Regions from separate parts of the Hymenobacter sp. HD11105 genome, predicted to be linked through region 1. Evidence: riboswitches for the same ligand, from Rfam matches in the RefSeq annotation. Region 1 holds a riboswitch; each other region holds the start of a gene.

The links. A riboswitch is a leader RNA that binds a small molecule or an ion and turns the genes downstream of it on or off. The one in region 1 is predicted to bind S-adenosylmethionine.
Region 2: linked by a shared signal. The riboswitch ahead of ACW9KT_RS03445 (O-acetylhomoserine aminocarboxypropyltransferase/cysteine synthase family protein) and the one ahead of metH (methionine synthase) in region 1 are both predicted to bind S-adenosylmethionine.
Region 3: linked by a shared signal. The riboswitch ahead of ACW9KT_RS11130 (amino acid permease) and the one ahead of metH (methionine synthase) in region 1 are both predicted to bind S-adenosylmethionine.

The regions. Positions count from the first base shown of each region.
Region 1 is NZ_JBSWBR010000011.1:48,956-54,767, forward strand. It holds gene ACW9KT_RS20735 (M16 family metallopeptidase) at 1-1,250, shown strand, start outside; gene ACW9KT_RS20740 (M16 family metallopeptidase) at 1,375-2,766, shown strand; SAM riboswitch class I at 3,091-3,196, shown strand; gene metH (methionine synthase) at 3,268-5,812, shown strand, end outside.
Region 2 is NZ_JBSWBR010000001.1:773,197-779,008, reverse strand. It holds gene dxs (1-deoxy-D-xylulose-5-phosphate synthase) at 1-1,830, opposite strand, end outside; gene ACW9KT_RS03460 (lysylphosphatidylglycerol synthase transmembrane domain-containing protein) at 2,101-3,180, shown strand; gene ACW9KT_RS03455 (hypothetical protein) at 3,268-3,681, opposite strand; gene ACW9KT_RS03450 (LysM peptidoglycan-binding domain-containing protein) at 3,915-4,214, shown strand; SAM riboswitch class I at 4,401-4,513, shown strand; gene ACW9KT_RS03445 (O-acetylhomoserine aminocarboxypropyltransferase/cysteine synthase family protein) at 4,887-5,812, shown strand, end outside.
Region 3 is NZ_JBSWBR010000003.1:89,782-95,593, reverse strand. It holds gene ACW9KT_RS11145 (DegT/DnrJ/EryC1/StrS family aminotransferase) at 1-604, shown strand, start outside; gene ACW9KT_RS11140 (Gfo/Idh/MocA family protein) at 601-1,644, shown strand; gene ACW9KT_RS11135 (EcsC family protein) at 1,696-2,445, shown strand; SAM riboswitch class I at 2,540-2,650, shown strand; gene ACW9KT_RS11130 (amino acid permease) at 3,006-4,466, shown strand; gene ACW9KT_RS11125 (lipopolysaccharide biosynthesis protein) at 4,523-5,812, opposite strand, start outside.

The DNA of each region.
Region 1 (5,812 bases):
GCCTGAAAGTGGTGCTCTCGCCCGACAAAACGGCGCCCGTTGCTACCATTGCGGCTTATTACAACATCGGCTTCCGCATCGAGCCCCGCAACCGCACCGGCTTTGCCCACTTGTTTGAGCACATGATGTTCCAGGGCTCCCAAAACCTGGGCAAGATGGAGTTCATCCAGGTGGTGCAGAAAAACGGCGGCATCCTGAACGGCTCCACCCGCTTCGATTTCACCAACTACTTCGAAATCGTGCCCGCCCACAAGCTCGAAACCATGCTCTGGGCCGAAGCCGACCGTATGCGCGGCCTCAACATCACCCAGGAAAACCTCACTAACCAGCAGGGCGTGGTGAAGAATGAGGTGAAGGTAAACGTGCTCAACCAACCTTATGGCGGCTTTCCGTGGTTGGATATGCCCCAGTATGCCAACAAAAACTGGCACAACGCCCACAACTTCTACGGCGACCTGAAAGACCTCGACGCAGCCAACCTGGAGGATGTACAATCTTTCTTCAAGACCTATTACGCCCCCAACAACGCCGTGCTGGTCGTAGTGGGCGACTTCGATCCTAAAGAGGCAATGGCTTGGATTGAGAAATACTTCAAGGATATTCCGCAGGGTACGCCACCGCCCAAAGTAGACCTCAGCGAGCCTCGTCAGGAGAAGGAGCAGCGCTTCAGCAAAGATGACAAGCTAGCCACCAAACCAGCCCTCGCCTTTGCCTACCACATGCCCGACAAGAACACGCCGGAGTACTACGCCATGGGCCTGCTCGACCAGATTCTGCTCCAGGGCAACGACAGTCGGCTATATCAAGCGTTGGTGCAGGAGCGCGGCTACACGGGCTCAGTCAGTGGAGGCATCAACTCGAGTCTGGGCAACATGTTCAATTATAACGGCCCTATGCTCTGGGATGGCAGCTTGGTGTATGACAAAAACGTCTCGGCCGACTCGGTGGTGGCCGTGCTGGACCGTGAAATTCAGCGACTCGACAAAGAAGGCGTAAGTCAAGAGCTGCTGGATCTGGCCATCGTGAAGATGCGCTCCGACCTGTATGATCAGATAAGCCAACTGTATGGCTTCGGCAAAGCTGATTTGCTGGCCAGCTTCGCACTGTTTGAGAATGACCCCAAGCGTATCAACCAACTGGAAAGCGAGTTTCGGAAAGTAACGCCGGAGCTGATGCAGAAGACGCTGCGTGAGTATCTGCGGACCACCAACCGGACCATTCTCACGGTGAACCCACTGGCTAAGAGCTAGCTGCACCTCTGCCCTCCCACGCAGCGCGGGCTGTGTAGTCCGCACTTTCAGAACGCTGGGGGGCTTTTTCCAACACTTACTAAGCCCAGGTTAGCACTTCGCTCCAAATCCCAAAGACTTACTCATGAAAAATATAGTTATCGGCTTACTAAGCGCCGCATGCGCCCTCAGCGCGCCGGCCTTTGCCCAAAAACAAACACCTCCCGCCGGCGGCACGCCCCGCGACTTCACATTACCTGCCAAAACGGAATTTACTCTCGACAATGGCTTGCAAGCCACACTGGTGCCCTACGGTGAAATTCCGAAAGTGACGGTGAGCATGGTTGTGCAAGTCGGCAACGTGCACGAAGCGGCCAACGAAAACGGCCTGGCCGACATCGTTGGCCGCCTGATGCGGGAAGGCACCACGACACTCTCGGCCAAGGAGATTTCGGAAAAAGCCGCTCGGATGGGGGGCTCGCTCAGCGTATCTGTGGGGCCCAACCAAACGTTTATCACTGGCTCGGTGCTGTCGGAATACGGACCGGAGCTCGTGCGGCTAATGGCCGATGTGGTTCAGAACCCCGCCTTTCCGCCTACCGAGATTGAGCGCATCAAGAATGACTTTAAGCGCGAGAACAACCTGTCCCGCTCCCAACCCGGTACCCAGGCTCGCACCAAGTTTGCCATGGCCATGTACAAAGGGCACCCCTACGGCCGCGACATTCCGACTGATGCCGAAGTAAATGCCTATGGCCCCGAGCAGGTGCGCGATTTTTACACCAAGCAATTTGGTGCTCAGCGCACGGCAGTATACGCTGCTGGCAAGTTTGATGAGAAGGCTATGCGCGAAGCTGTTACCTCTTCGCTAAGCAACTGGACGAAAGGCCCCGCCCCGCGCATTGCCATTGCCAAGCCCATTACTAAAACTGACTTGATGGTACAGGATCGGCCCGGTGCGCCGCAGTCTACGCTAGTCATTGGCCTACCCGTGATAGACCCCACGCACCCCGACTACATGCGCCTGCGCGTGATGAACTCCTTATTGGGGGGCTCTTTTGGCTCGCGCATTACCAGTAATATTCGGGAGAACAAAGGCTATACGTATTCTCCTTCCAGCAGCATAAATGCTCGCTACCGCGTGGGTGAGTGGACCGAAGTAGCCGACGTAACCACCGAGCACACGGGCAACTCACTCAAGGAAATCGTCTACGAGATTGAGCGTTTGCAAAAAGAAGCGCCGACGGAAGCCGAACTGGAAGGCATCAAAAACTACGAAGCCGGCCTGTTTGTGCTGCGCAACTCTACGCCGGCTGGCATTATCGGCCAGCTTAATTTCCTCGATCTGCATGGTCTCCCCGACACCTACCTCACAAATCAAGTAAAAGAGATTCACGCCATTACTCCGAAAGAGGTGCAGGATGCGGCCAAAAAATATGTCCGTCCTGATGAGATGACCATTGTGGTGGTGGGTGATAAAAAGCAGATTGATCCACAGTTGAAGAAATTTCAGGCCGAGCGAAAGAAGGCGCTGTAGAAGTTATACAGCCCATAGTAGTCAGCTAGAAGGCTAGAAGGCTAGAGAGCTAGTTCCCCTCCTCAGCTGAGGAGGGGTTAGGAGTGGTTGGCCGGAGCGACCGAACATCAGCTATAGCTAGTTCTACTTAACTGTGCAACGATTGTCAACCACCCCTAGCCCCTGCTCAGCTGAGGAGGGGAACTAGCTCTCTAGTTTTCTAGCTCTAATTTTGAAAGCTGTTTCCCTCCCTTTCCCTAAGCTTTATGCTTGAATGAAGCCATGGCTAATGGGTGGGGTTACACGTTGCACTTTTTTCGTCATCATACTGTATCTTTGCTGAGCTACTTATCCAGAAAGACCGAGGGACTGGGCCCTGTGACGTCTTGGCAACCTGAGTAAAACAAGGTGCCAACTCCCATTTTGCCCCCAGGGCAGAAGAAGATAAGTGCGGAGCCCTCATTTCGAGGTTCTCTTTCTGGATAGGCGGTAGTTTAAACGCCTTTTTAGTAAGGAGACCTTATGAAAACGACTCGCCCCGCCTCCCCCCTCTACGACATTCTCCAACAGCGCATTCTGGTGCTCGATGGCGCCATGGGCACCATGATTCAGCGCCACCCGCTGACGGAGGAGGACTTCCGGGGCACGCGCTTCGCCGACCACCCTAAACCTCTGCGCGGCAACAACGACCTGCTCAGTCTGACCCGCCCCGATATTATCAAGGGCATTCACGCCGAATATTTCGCCGCCGGGGCCGACATGGTGGAAACCAACACCTTCAGCGGCACCACCATCGCCCAGGCCGATTACGGGCTGGAGCATCTAGCGTATGAGCTGAACTACGAGTCAGCGCGGATTGCGAAAGAAGTTGCCGACGAGTTTACCGCCCGCGAGCCACATAAGCCGCGCTTCGTAGCCGGCGCCATCGGCCCCACCAACCGGACCGCCTCTCTCTCGCCCGACGTGAACCGCCCTGGCTTCCGCGCCGTGACCTTCGATGAGCTAGCTATTGCCTACCACGAGCAAGTGCGCGGCCTAGTGGAAGGCGGCTCCGATACGCTGCTAATTGAAACCATTTTCGATACCCTGAATGCTAAAGCGGCCTTGTACGCCGTCCAGAAGTTCTTCGACGAAGGTGGACGGGTTGTGCCGGTTATGATTTCGGGCACCATCACCGATGCTTCGGGCCGTACCCTTTCGGGGCAGACAGTGGAAGCTTTCTGGAATTCCATCAGTCATTTGCCGCTGCTAAGCGTGGGCCTAAACTGCGCCCTTGGGGCTGATCAGCTGCACGTATATGTGAAGGAGTTGAGCCGCATTGCTGATGTGCACGTGTCAGCTTATCCGAACGCTGGTTTGCCCAACGCGTTTGGCGGCTACGACGAGTCCGCCGAAGAGTTTGCGGCAGTGGTAGAGAATTATCTAAAGGAAGGCATCGTGACGGTGGCCGGCGGTTGTTGTGGCACCACGCCCCAGCACATTGCCGAGCTGGCGAAGTTGGCCGAAAAATACCAACCGCGCCAACTACCCAATTTGCCCCCCGCAACTCATTTGTCAGGCTTAGAACCGTTTGACATTACGCCCAACAGCCTGTTTGTGAACGTAGGTGAGCGGTGTAACGTGACCGGCTCCCGTGCTTTTGCCCGCCTCATCCGCACCGGCGCCTACGAGCAGGCTCTACAAGTTGCCCGCGACCAGGTAGAAGGCGGTGCCCAGGTCCTTGACGTGAACATGGACGAAGGCATGCTCGACTCGGAGCAGGCCATGACCACCTTTCTTAACCTCATTGCCTCCGAGCCCGACATTTCACGGGTGCCGGTGATGATTGACTCCTCTAAATGGAGCGTGCTTGAAGCCGGGCTGAAGTGCGTGCAGGGCAAGAGCATCGTCAATTCGATTTCGCTGAAAGAAGGCGAGGAAGTATTCAAGGAGCGCGCCCGCACCGTGCGCCAGTACGGCGCGGCTATGGTCGTAATGGCTTTTGATGAAAACGGCCAGGCTGACTCTTTGGAGCGGCGCATCGAAATATGTAAGCGCAGCTACGACATTTTGGTGAACGAAGTAGGCTTCCCGGCCACGGACATCATCTTCGACCCCAACATCCTGACCGTGGGCACGGGCATGGAGGAGCACCGCAACTACGCGCTGGACTTCATCGAAGCCGTTCGTTGGATCAAAGCTAACCTGCCCGGCGCCCTCACCAGCGGCGGCGTCAGCAATATCAGCTTCTCCTACCGCGGCAACGACGTGGTTCGCGAAGCTATGCACACGGCGTTCCTCTACCACGCCATTCGCGCCGGCTTGGATATGGGCATCGTAAATCCCAGTCAGTTGGGCGTGTACGACGAGATTCCGAAGGACTTGCTGGAGTTGGTAGAAGACGTGCTACTCAACCGCCGCCCCGATTCTACCGAACGCCTCGTCGACTTTGCTGAAACGGTAAAGCAGAAAGACAAAGTAGAAGTGGTGGCCGACGCGTGGCGCAGCCTGCCCGTAGCCGAGCGCTTACAGCATGCGCTGGTACGCGGCATTACCGAGTTTATCGACGAAGACACTGAGGAAGTACGTCAGCAAGTAGGCCGGCCGCTAGAGGTAATCGAAGGCCCGCTGATGGCCGGCATGAACGTGGTGGGTGACCTATTTGGAGCCGGCAAAATGTTCCTGCCGCAAGTGGTGAAGTCGGCCCGCGTGATGAAGAAAGCGGTGGCGTATCTGGAGCCTTTCCTGCTGGCCGACAAGCAAGGTTCGGAGCGGCAAACGGCCGGTAAAATCTTGCTGGCTACGGTGAAAGGCGACGTGCACGACATTGGCAAAAACATCGTGGGCGTGGTGTTGGCGTGCAACAACTTCGACATCGTGGATCTTGGCGTGATGGTGCCATTGGAGCGCATTCTGGACGAAGCGGTAAAGCAGAACGTGGACGTTATCGGCCTGAGCGGCCTGATTACGCCTAGTCTTGATGAGATGGTGTACGTGGCTCAGGAGATGGAAAAGCGTGGCCTGAAAACGCCGCTGCTTATTGGTGGTGCTACCACTTCTCGTCTGCACGCGGCTGTGAAAGTGGCCC
Region 2 (5,812 bases), on a different contig from region 1:
CTGGGTGCCATGTTCTACAACGCGGTCCGGGATGCCGAGGCGCTTTACGGGTACGCTGTAGCCGTGGTCGGCCATAAACTCCAGCACTGCAGCCCCAAAACCACCTTGGAGGCAACCATCTTCAACGGTCACGATGGCTTGGTAGCGGCTAAGCACGTCGGCAAGCATTTCCTCATCCAAGGGTTTAGCGAATCGCATATCAAAGTGGCCAGCGGAGATGCCCTCGGCGGCTAGCGCAGCGGTAGCTTTCACGGCGTAGTTGCCGATGTGGCCGAAGCTGAGGATGGCCACACCTTTCCCTTCACGTATAACGCGACCAGTACCAATGGTAATTTTTTTGAACGGCGTGCGCCACTCGGACATTACACCCTCACCACGCGGGTAACGGATGCTGAACGGGCCCATATCCGGCTGCTGGGCCGTGTACATAAGGTTACGCAGTTCCTGCTCGTTCATGGGGGCGGCTACCACCATATTAGGCACGCAGCGCATGTAGGCAATGTCGTAGCAGCCGTGGTGAGTAGGGCCGTCGGCGCCGGCAAAACCAGCGCGGTCGAGGCAGAAGACTACGTTCAGGTTTTGTAGAGCCACATCGTGCACTACTTGGTCGTAGGCGCGCTGCATGAAGGAGGAGTAGATGTTGCAGAACGGCACCAAGCCCTGCGTGGCCAAGCCCGCGGAGAAGGTAACAGCGTGCTGCTCGGCAATACCCACGTCGAAGGCGCGGTCGGGCATGGCCTTCATCATAATATTCAGGGAGCAGCCTGAAGGCATGGCAGGCGTCACGCCCATCACCTTCGCGTTTTGTTCCGCCAACTCTACGATGGTGTGGCCGAATACGTCCTGATACTTCGGTGGCTGGGGCTTATCATAAGTTTTCTTGTGAATCTCGCCCGTGATTTTATCGAACAGGCCGGGAGCGTGCCACAAGGTTTGGTCTTTTTCGGCCAGAGCGTAGCCTTTGCCTTTTACCGTTACGCAATGCAGAATCTTGGGACCCGGAATGTTCTTCAGGTCGCGCAGAATGGTGGTCAGATGCTGCACATCGTGGCCATCCACGGGGCCGAAATACCGGAAGTTAAGCGCTTCAAACAGGTTGCTCTGCTTGAGAAGCGTAGCCTTCATGGCTTGCTCTACTTTGCGGGCAATCTGCTGAGGATTAGGGCCAAATTTGCTGAGCTTGCCCAATACATTCCATAGCTCATCACGCACCTTGTTATACGTGCGGGAAGTAGTGATATCAGTTAGGTATTCTTTAAGCGCGCCCACATTGGGGTCAATGCTCATGCAGTTATCATTGAGGATAACCAGCAGATTGGACTTGGCTACGCCAGCGTGGTTTAGGGCTTCGAAGGCCATACCGGCCGTCATGGCTCCGTCGCCGATTACAGCAATATGCTGGCGGTCTTTCTCATTTTTATACTCCGAGGCTACGGCCATGCCCAGTGCGGCACCAATGCTAGTACTGCTGTGGCCCACTCCGAACGCGTCGTACTCGCTCTCCTTACGCTTGGGAAAGCCCGACATTCCACCATAGCGGCGATTGGTTGGAAACTGGTTACGACGACCAGTCAAAATTTTGTGGCCGTAGGCTTGGTGGCCCACATCCCACACTAACTGATCGTAGGGCGTATTAAAAACATAGTGTAGAGCTACGGTCAGCTCTACTACACCTAAGGAAGCACCAAAATGGCCCCCATAAATAGAAACCGAGTCAATGATGAATTGGCGCAGCTCCTGGCTCACTTGCACTAATTGGTCCTCGCTGAGCTTTTTGAGGTCATCAGGCGAGTCAATAGCCGCCAGCAGTTCACCGGGTTCAACAATCATCTTTCGGAAGGGCAAAAAGTAAAATATAGCTGAATAACAGATTGGGAATTCAAAAGGTTAAGCCCTTTCAAGTTTCCTGCCGAAGGCACCTGGCAAAGGTACGACTTTTCGTTAGGGCCGGTTGTTGCAGGGCATCGTGAAACCTACCTCAAGCATAACAGGCTACTTTTTTCTATTTGACTGGCAGCAGCCCAGGCCATTCTTAATGCGTATCTAATGTAGTCGCTCCCAATATTGCCTACTTTTACCTCAGCACCCCGCCTCTCTCACATGCCCCTCACCCAGGATAATCAGGAACAACAACTTCTTGATAAGCTAAAGCCCTCCCGTATCATTTTGCCGGTTTTTATTGGCTTAAGCGTGGTGGGCTTTATGTTTTGGCGCAGCTACCGGCCCGGCGACTTAGCGCCCCTAGCGAATGCCAAGCTACACTGGCTGTTTGTCATGGTGTTGGTGCTGATAGCCCGCGATTTGGGTTATATTTACCGTATTCGCCACATCTCGGAGAAAGTGCTGAGCTGGCGCCAAAGTTTGGACGTAATCATGATCTGGGAGTTTGCCTCCTGCGTGCTTCCTTCCGCCGTGGGGGGTACGTCGGCAGCCCCTTTTCTGCTGCACAGGGAAGGTATTTCGCTGGGCAAATCGCTGGCGTATGTCATGGTGACTGCACTGCTTGATAATGTGTATTATGTGGTCACGGTGCCGCTGGTGGTGTGGCTGGCCGGCGATGCGCTTTACCCGCACGAAGCCCTGCAAGGCGGTTTTGTCACCACGCTGCAAATTGCCTTTGTGCTGAGCTACCTGATGGTGTCACTGTACTCCGGCATTATGCTGTATGCGCTTTTTATTAATCCGCAATCGGTGAAGCGCCTGCTGGTACGACTTTTCTCCTTCAAAGGCTTGCGGCGCTGGCGTTCCAAAGCGTATCAGCACGGCAACGAGATGGTGTGGGCGTCGGCTCAGCTACGCGGCAACGCAGCCAGATATTGGGTAGAAGCGGCCCTGTCCACGGCCTTCGTCTGGACGGCACGTTACCTAGTTATTGGCTGCATTATCGCGGCTTTTATAGATGTGAGTTGGGGAGAGTTTGGGTTAATTTTCAGCCGCAATCTGATTTATAAAGTGGTGCTGCTGGTGGCTATTACTCCCGGCGGTGCGGGCATTGCCGAGGGAGCTTTTCCTACTTTTTTCGGCAAGTTTATCGGTACTCCCACCATGACCAATTTTGTGGTGCTCCTGTATCGTATCGTTACTTACTATCTCTATTTGGTGCTGGGGGCCATTTTCCTGCCTCGCTGGATAGCCCGGGTATTTGGTAAGCATCGGGTGAAGGAAGTAATGACTTCGTAGCGAACTGCGGCATACTTATATAACCCCACAAAAAAGCCCCCCAACTCAGTGCTGGGGGGCTTTTTTGTGGGGTTAAGAGCTGACAAACTAGTCAGCTTCCAACATCATTTGCTCGCCGTTTACACCGCGCAGCGTGATCTTCTTATCTGTCAGATTTACTACGTCGAAGCTCATCGAAGTAGTACCACCATCAGGCGTGAGGGTGATTTTTTTGCCAGGCTGGTCGAAGGTATACTTGCCTTGCATCGACTGCTGGGGCGAGGTCATGTTGAAATTACCATTGGCGTAGAAGCGCAGTTCGGTGTCTTTGTCGGCTGAAGTTTGAGCCACTTTGTCACCGCTGGCGGTGGTTTCCTTATCGGTTTTCCACACTTTGCTTTCGGTGCCATATAGCATGTTGGTTTCGCCAACTTTGTTTTCCTGCTTACAAGCAAACGTAAACAACGATACCAGCATCAACAGGCTGGCTAAATAGCGGAAAGAAAGGACAGTAGTTTTCATAAGAAGGAGAGCTAAGGTTTAAGAGAGATTTGGAAAGGAAGTGCGTTGTGAGCATACATTGCAGCAAAGCAATGTTGCGCTTCTTACGCGCCCCGCTGCAAAGGGTTAGCTACGCTGGGGGGCATTTTGGGCTCCGCAACTTATTCGAAGCACCGGCGTAAGACGACCTGACAGCATGGCCGTCAGGCACATGCGTTATCTGCTGTTTTCTCCTTCTCACCTAATCTACGACCATGGGACTGTTCGATTTCATAAGCAATAAGGGCGAAGAAAAACCCGTACAGCCAGCCGTTAAGCCTAATCAGAACGCTAACACTGACTTCTTTGGCAACGCCAACCAGCCGGCCGCTGCTACCGCCGCCCAAGGCACGCAGTACACGGTGGTCAGCGGCGACTCGCTCTCCAAAATCGCCAAAAAACACTATGGCGACGCTGCTAAGTGGCACCAGATATATGATGCTAACAAGGCGACCATCGGCGCAAACCCTGACCATATCGAAGTAGGTCAGGTATTGAATCTGCCCCAACTATAAAATAGTGCTTTGCTTTTCTGTTCGTAAAAAAAGCCCCCCAGACTTGGCCTGGGGGGCTTTTTTGTTTTATTAAACCTGCTTGCGGCAAGCCAAAAAACTTTTTGCTGCATTTGGCGTTTTCAATCCGATCCGTACATTTACGGCCACCTACCCGGTACTTCTCGTTAACGACGGGATAGTTTTTCAGATTTATACAGAAGCGGCGAGAGAACAGGCTCCCTGACCCGCTGGCAACCTTCATCATGTGAAAGGTGCCAATTCCTGCCCGCGTGGCCAGTTGCTCGCGGGAGATATAAGCTCAGCGCCATGAGAAACTCCTCTTCCCCCGACTTGCTCCCCCCGTTTGCCCCCGCTGCCCCCGTGCGTGCGGCTTGGCTTGCGGATTTTCGTGTTTTAGCTCCGGCCCCGGACCGTTGCCAGACCGCGCGAATGTGTTGTTGTCGCGTGTGTTGTTGCTAGCCTATTTGGCCTAGCCTCCCAGTTTATTCTTCTGCTTAACCCGCGTCGTGTTGGGCCCGCGAGCCGCTAGCCGACGGGTTCTTCTCGCCTCCGCCTAGCTTCCCTTTAGCTCCGGAGCCTGTGCAGTCTGCTGCTTAGTGGCGGCCCTGTGCGTCTGATTCTCAGCAATGTAATTACTCTTCCTATCTGACACCACTTCCATTCAGCCTTCCTATGTCCACGCAAAATCTGCACTTCGAAACCCTTCAACTACACGCTGGTCAGCAACCCGACCCTACCACTGGCTCCCGCGCTGTGCCTCTTTATCAAACAACTTCTTACGTGTTCAAAAACGCCGAGCACGGTGCCAATCTATTTGCGCTCAAGGAGTTTGGCAATATCTACACCCGCCTGATGAACCCCACCACCGACGTATTTGAGCAGCGGGTGGCGGCGCTGGAAGGCGGAGTGGCCGCGCTGGCTACCGCCTCGGGGCAAGCGGCGCAGTTCCTGGCGCTGAATAATATTTTGCAGGCCGGCGACAATTTCGTGAGTACCCAACACCTGTATGGCGGCACTTATAATCAGTTTAAGGTAGCATTCAAGCGGTTAGGTATTGAGGCCCGCTTCGCCGATGGCGACACGCCCGAAAGCTTCGAGGCTCTAATTGATGAGAACACCAAGGCCCTTTACCTCGAAACCATCGGCAACCCAAGCTTCAGCATTCCCGATTTTGAGCGCATTGCTGCCATTGCTGATAAGCACGACCTGCCGCTGGTCGTGGATAACACCTTCGGGGCGGGAGGTTATCTATTCCGGCCCCTGGAGCACGGTGCCCACATTGTGGTCGAGTCGGCTACGAAGTGGATTGGCGGCCACGGTACCAGCATTGGCGGCGTAATTGTCGATGGTGGTAAGTATGACTTCGGCAACGGCAAGTTTCCGCAATTCACGGAGCCCTCGGAAGGCTACCACGGCCTGGTTTTCAATGATGTATTTGGTAAGGGCGGACCTTTTGGCAACATCGCCTTCATCATTCGGGCGCGGGTAGAAGGCCTGCGCGATTTTGGCCCCGCCATCAGTCCCTTCAACTCCTTCCTGCTCCTGCAAGGCCTCGAAACCTTGTCATTACGCGTCGACCGGACCGTGGAGAATGCCCA
Region 3 (5,812 bases), on a different contig from region 1:
CGCTGGTACGGTAGGGGAGGTGGGCACTACGTCCTTTTTCCCGGCCAAAAACCTTGGCGCCCTCGGCGACGGGGGCGCCCTTTTCACTCGCGATGCTGCCCGCGCCACCTATCTGCGCCAGCTCGCCAACCACGGCCAGACCCGCAAGTACTACCACCAACACATCGGCCTGAACTCCCGCCTTGACACCCTGCAAGCGGCCTTGCTCCGCGTGAAGCTGCCCCACCTACCCACCTGGACCGCCGCCCGCCAGCGCCTCGCTGGCCAGTATGATGCGGCCCTGGGGGGCATTTCCGGCCTGCGACTTCCTTACCGCGACCCGCAAAGCACCCATGTGTTTCACCAGTACACTCTTACTCTGGAAAAGGCCCCCCAGCGCGACCAGCTTCAAGAGTACTTGCAGCAGCGCGGCGTGCCGAGCGTAGTGTATTACCCAGTGCCGGTTCACTTGCAGCCGGCCTATGCTTACCTTGGCTACCAAGCTGGGCAGTTTCCGGTGGCGGAAGAGTTGTGTCGTACGGTGCTTTCGTTACCCATTCATCCACTGCTGAGCGAGGCCCAGCTCCGTTATATTACTTCTACTATCCGGGCGTTTTTTGCATGAGTAATTTTTTACCCTTGGGGGCCAAACAGCCTGAGGTTCGCTTTGCTATTTCTGGCGTAGGGCACATCGGCCGACGCCACGCGGCGCTAGTGCAGCGCCAACCTGGGGCTGCACTTACTGCCCTAATTGATACGCGGGAGGAGCTAGAACCGGAGTTGGCCGCCGAATTTACCGGCGTGCCTTTTTTTGCGTCGCTGGAAGAATACTTGGCCCAAGGTCCCGCAGCGGATGTGCTCACGGTGGCTACGCCCAACTACCTGCACGCGCCCCAGGCCATAGGCGGCCTTCGCCACGGCCTGCATGTACTGGTCGAGAAGCCGCTGGCCCTTTGCGCCACCGATGCCAAGCAGATTCTGGCTACGGCCGCCCAAGCTGACCGACTCGTGTTTGGCGTAATGCAGAACCGCTACTCACCGCCGGCCGTCTGGCTGAAGCAGGTGATAGAAGAGAACCGACTGGGGGGCATTTTCATGGTGCAAATCAATTGTTTCTGGAACCGCGACGCCCGCTACTACCGCCCCGGCAGCTGGCACGGCACCCGCGCCCAGGACGGAGGCACGCTCTTCACCCAGTTCAGCCACTTTATCGACTTGCTCTACTGGGTTTTCGGCGACGTCACCAACCTGCAAGCCCGCTTCCACGACTTCAACCATCAGCACCTCACCGAGTTTGAAGACAGTGGCCTCGTTACCTTCGACTTAGTGCGCGGCGGCACCGGCACCTTGCACTATAGCACCGCTGTTTGGGACCGCAACCTGGAAAGCAGCCTCACAGTTATCGGCGAGCACGGTAGCTTGCGCATCGGCGGGCAGTACATGGACAAAGTGGAGCACTGCCACATCCGCGACTACGAGTGCCCGCCGCTACTGCCCACCAATCCCGCGAACCACTACGGCTTCTATCAAGGCAGCGCCGCCAATCATGTGCAAGTAATTGAGGAGGTGGTGGAAGCAGTTAGAAATGGTGGCTCAGCTGAAACGAACGCGCAGCAAGGAGTAAAAGTGGTGGAGATTATTGAGCACATTTATAGCTTGAAATGACGTGGGGAAGTGCAGATAAAAACTACTTATCTGTTTTACGTAACTATCCGCATGAACTCCCCCGACCAACAAGCCCTCACTGAACTCCGCGCCTGGCAACAGCGAATGCAGAAGTCGCCGTCGCTGATGAACCGCTTCACGCGGCGAGTACAGATTCGGCTTAATGCGCTGCTGCCCGAGCGCGTGCATGAGGCTATTACCACGGCCATTCGGCAAATGGTGCGCGGGGTGTTGTTTGGGTCGATGCACACCACGCGCCAGCCACTGCTGAAGGCGCCGTGGGCAGAGCGAGAAACGGCCGTGCGCACCCGCATTCGCTACTACCGCAACACAGCTTCGGCCGAAGGCGCTGTAACGGGCGCGGGGGGCTTTTTACTAGGGCTGGCCGATTTTCCGTTGCTGCTGGGCCTTAAGCTAAAGCTCCTTTTCGACGTTGCCGCCCTCTATGGCCACGACGTGCGCGACTACACCGAGCGTTTGTATTTGCTCCACATCTTCCAGCTGGCGTTTTCCAGTCAGCACACCCGCAATGATGTATACCGCCGAATTGCCGAGTGGGACACCTACCGCCACACTCTGCCCACCGATGTAAACGAGTTCGACTGGCGTACCTTCCAGCAGGAGTACCGCGACTACATTGACCTGGCGAAGCTGGCCCAGCTGGTACCCGTAATTGGGGCGGCGGTGGGCGCAGTAGCTAACTACCGCCTCATCGAGCAACTCGGTGAAACGGCCATGAATTGCTACCGCATGCGTCAGTTAGGGGCAGCAGGCACTATTTTGCCCCCCAGCGCTAGGTAGGCCACGCAACAGCAGAGAAAGATTAGTGGTATTTGCAAGTACGCTTAGTCGAGGCCTACCTTTGCGACCCCAATTCTTTCTGATCAAAGGATTGTTTTTATACAGAGGCGTGGAGAGAAAGGCTCGACGAAACGCCGGCAACCCCCAGCTTTGCTGGAACGGTGCCAACCGAGGTTAGCGCAAAGTATTGCTGGCCATATAAAAACAGATTGCCGTGAACGTTCACATCCGACCCGCCTCGTTTTCCTCCGCCACTCCGCCACGCCTAAGCGGCGCCGCGGCCGTTTGTTTGGACATGGGTTGTTGCTGTTGTTGAGCAGCCAATACTTTCCTCGTTTTTCTGGTGTTGCCAAGCTTTAGTAGCTAATACGAGCCGCTGGAGGGCTTTTTTGCCTGCCTTCGTTCCGCTTGTATTTGTTTCGAAGGCGGTCAGCTTGTCTGCTGGCTCAATGCTAACACGCTAGCTAGTTGCTGGCGGCCTGACCTTCCTCTGGCTTGGGCACAACTCACTATTTCCCCTTCATTTATTCGTCACGAGGCAGGGCTTCGTGCTACCCATTATGCTCAAAAAATCATTGGAGTTGCTGCGCGCAGAAGCGGCCGAAACTGGCTCCCACACGCTTAAACGCAGCCTGAGTGCCTTCAACCTGGTTGCTATCGGTGTTGGGGTAATTATCGGAGCGGGCCTGTTTTCCCTCACCGGTATTGCGGCCGCCAACCACACCGGGCCAGCCGTTACACTTTCTTTTCTGGTGGCAGCCGTCGGGTGCGCGTTCTCAGCCCTGTGCTACGCCGAGTTTGCCTCCATGGTGCCGGTAGCGGGCTCGGCGTACACGTATTCCTATGCCACGCTGGGCGAGCTATTTGCATGGATTATCGGCTGGGATTTGGTGCTCGAATACTCGGTGGGCGCCGCGGCGGTGGCTATAAGCTGGTCGCAGTACTTGACGCGGTTTCTATCAAAATACGACCTACATATTCCCGCGCAGCTGGTTATGTCGCCCTTTGAAACGGCGACCCAAGCCGATGGCTCGGTGGTGCACGGCATCGTGAATTTGCCTGCTATTCTGATTGTGGTGGCTATTACGGCCGTCGTGATTCGGGGTACGCAGGGCTCGGCCTGGGTCAATGCGACGATTGTGGCTCTTAAGGTGTCGGTGGTGCTGGTGTTCATTGCCCTGGGCTGGCAGTACATCGATCCGGCCAACTATCAACCTTATATTCCGGCCAATACGGGCACTTTTGGAGAATTTGGATTGAGCGGAATCTTGCGCGGAGCGGGAGTTATCTTCTTCGTGTTCATTGGCTTTGATATTGTGGCCACCATGGCCCAGGAAGCCAAAAAGCCCCAGCGCGACATGCCTATTGGCATTATCGGCTCGCTGGTGGTGTGCACCATCCTGTTCGTACTGTTTGGGCATGTCATGACGGGCTTAGCCAATTATACTGAGTTCAAGAACAGCGCCGCGCCCGTTGCCATTGCTATCGAGAAAACGCCGTATGCCTGGCTCAGCCAAGCCATTATCATTGCTATTCTGGTGGGCTACACGTCCGTTATTCTAGTGGATTTGCTGGGTCAGTCGCGGGTGTTCTTCTCCATGTCGCGTGATGGTTTGTTGCCCAAAATCTTCTCCGAAATCCATCCTCGTTTCCAAACACCTTATAAGTCGAACGTCTTGCTGGCAGCCTTAATTAGTGCCTTTGCTGGCTTGGTGCCTATTCAAGTAGTAGGCGAAATGACTAGCATTGGTACACTGCTGGCCTTCGTGATGGTCTGCCTCGGTGTACTCATCATGCGCAAGCAGCAACCCGACGCCCCGCGTGCGTTCCGCACGCCTTGGGTGCCACTCGTTCCTATCCTGGGCATCCTAACTTGCCTGCTGATGATGGTTTCGCTGCCCTGGGATACCTGGTTGCGCCTCATCATCTGGTTGGCAGCTGGACTCGTGATTTACTATGCCTATGGCAAGAAGCGCAGCAAATTGCGGTTAGCTCAAGAAGCCGCCAAGCAACCCGCTTAGGTGATATCGCTGTGCAAAAAGGCCCTGCCTGACCTTGGTCGGAAAGGGCCTTTTAATTAGGTGCGCCTCACCTTTTTCCAGGCTTTTTGAATAATATCCTGAAGCTCGGGCACGGCCCGTGTCAGCAATAAAAGCCCCCCATAGATACCTGTAAGCACTGCCGAGCGCAGCAGCATGGTAATGAATACGGAGTGTATCGAGGGTAGCAGCCAGGCAGCCACCCCCGCCACGCCTGCTATTCCCAACACCAGCGGAATACGCAAATCGAAGGGCTGCAACCCGTAGGCATGCCACACAAACCAGGTGCGTGCCACGTTGATGCTGGTCATGGCCAATAGCGTAGCCAGGGCCGCGCCCGTCAGGCCGTATAGCGGAATGAAAAACAAGTTAAGCAGCACGGTGGCCACGGCCAGCGTGATGTTGAAAAACAGATCGAAGCGGTAGCGGGGTGAGGTGACGAGAATCAAGCCATTGACGCCGGTAATGTTATCGAAAAGGCGACCAGCCAACAGCAGCAGTACAGCCGTAGCGCCAGCCGCAAATTCGGGCCGCATGAGGGAGTAAATAAAATCCAGATTTAAACCAATGCCCAGCGCCAGCCAGCATCCCACTACAGTATTGAGCCGGGTGGTGCTGCGGTAAAAATTAGCCATGCGCGGCATGTCCTGGGCTTTCCAGTATTCGGCCAAGAGCGGAAACGCAATCTTATTCAGGGAGCGGGCCGGAATGGTGAGGGCGGTGCTGATGAAAAAAGCCGTGGTGTACACGCCCGTCGCGGCCAGGTTAATGCTGGAGCCCACCATCAGCGCATCAATGGAGCCAATGATAGTGCCCGACAAGCTGGACAGAATAACGAATCCACTGAAACTGAGCACTTCCTTCACCGGCACTACCCCTAGCGCCGCCCGTGATGGGCGTAAGTGCCACTCGCCCAGGTACATCACATACAGCATTAGCAGCAGCGTAGCCAAGCCGTAGCTGCCAATGAAAGCCAGCACGAAAGCATGAAAGGACAAATACCCCAGCGAGAATAGTAGCGCCGCCACTACCGTGAGCACGCGCAGCAAAATATCCTGCACAAAGGACGAAAACGAGGTCTGGTACAGGGCCTTCAAATATGCGTCCTGCAAGGAGTAAAGCAGGATAAACAGCGCCAAAATTGCCCCCCAGAAATAGTAGGGATTCATTAAGGCCGCGTCGCTCTCGAAGTGTGCCAGCAGCAAAGGCCGACTTAGTACATAAGCCACTGTCACGACGGCAAATCCCAGGAGCGGCACGCCCAGCAGCATCGGCAGAAACCCTTGGTGACCACTGGCTTTGTCGCGGAAATAAGGGAAGAAACGGAT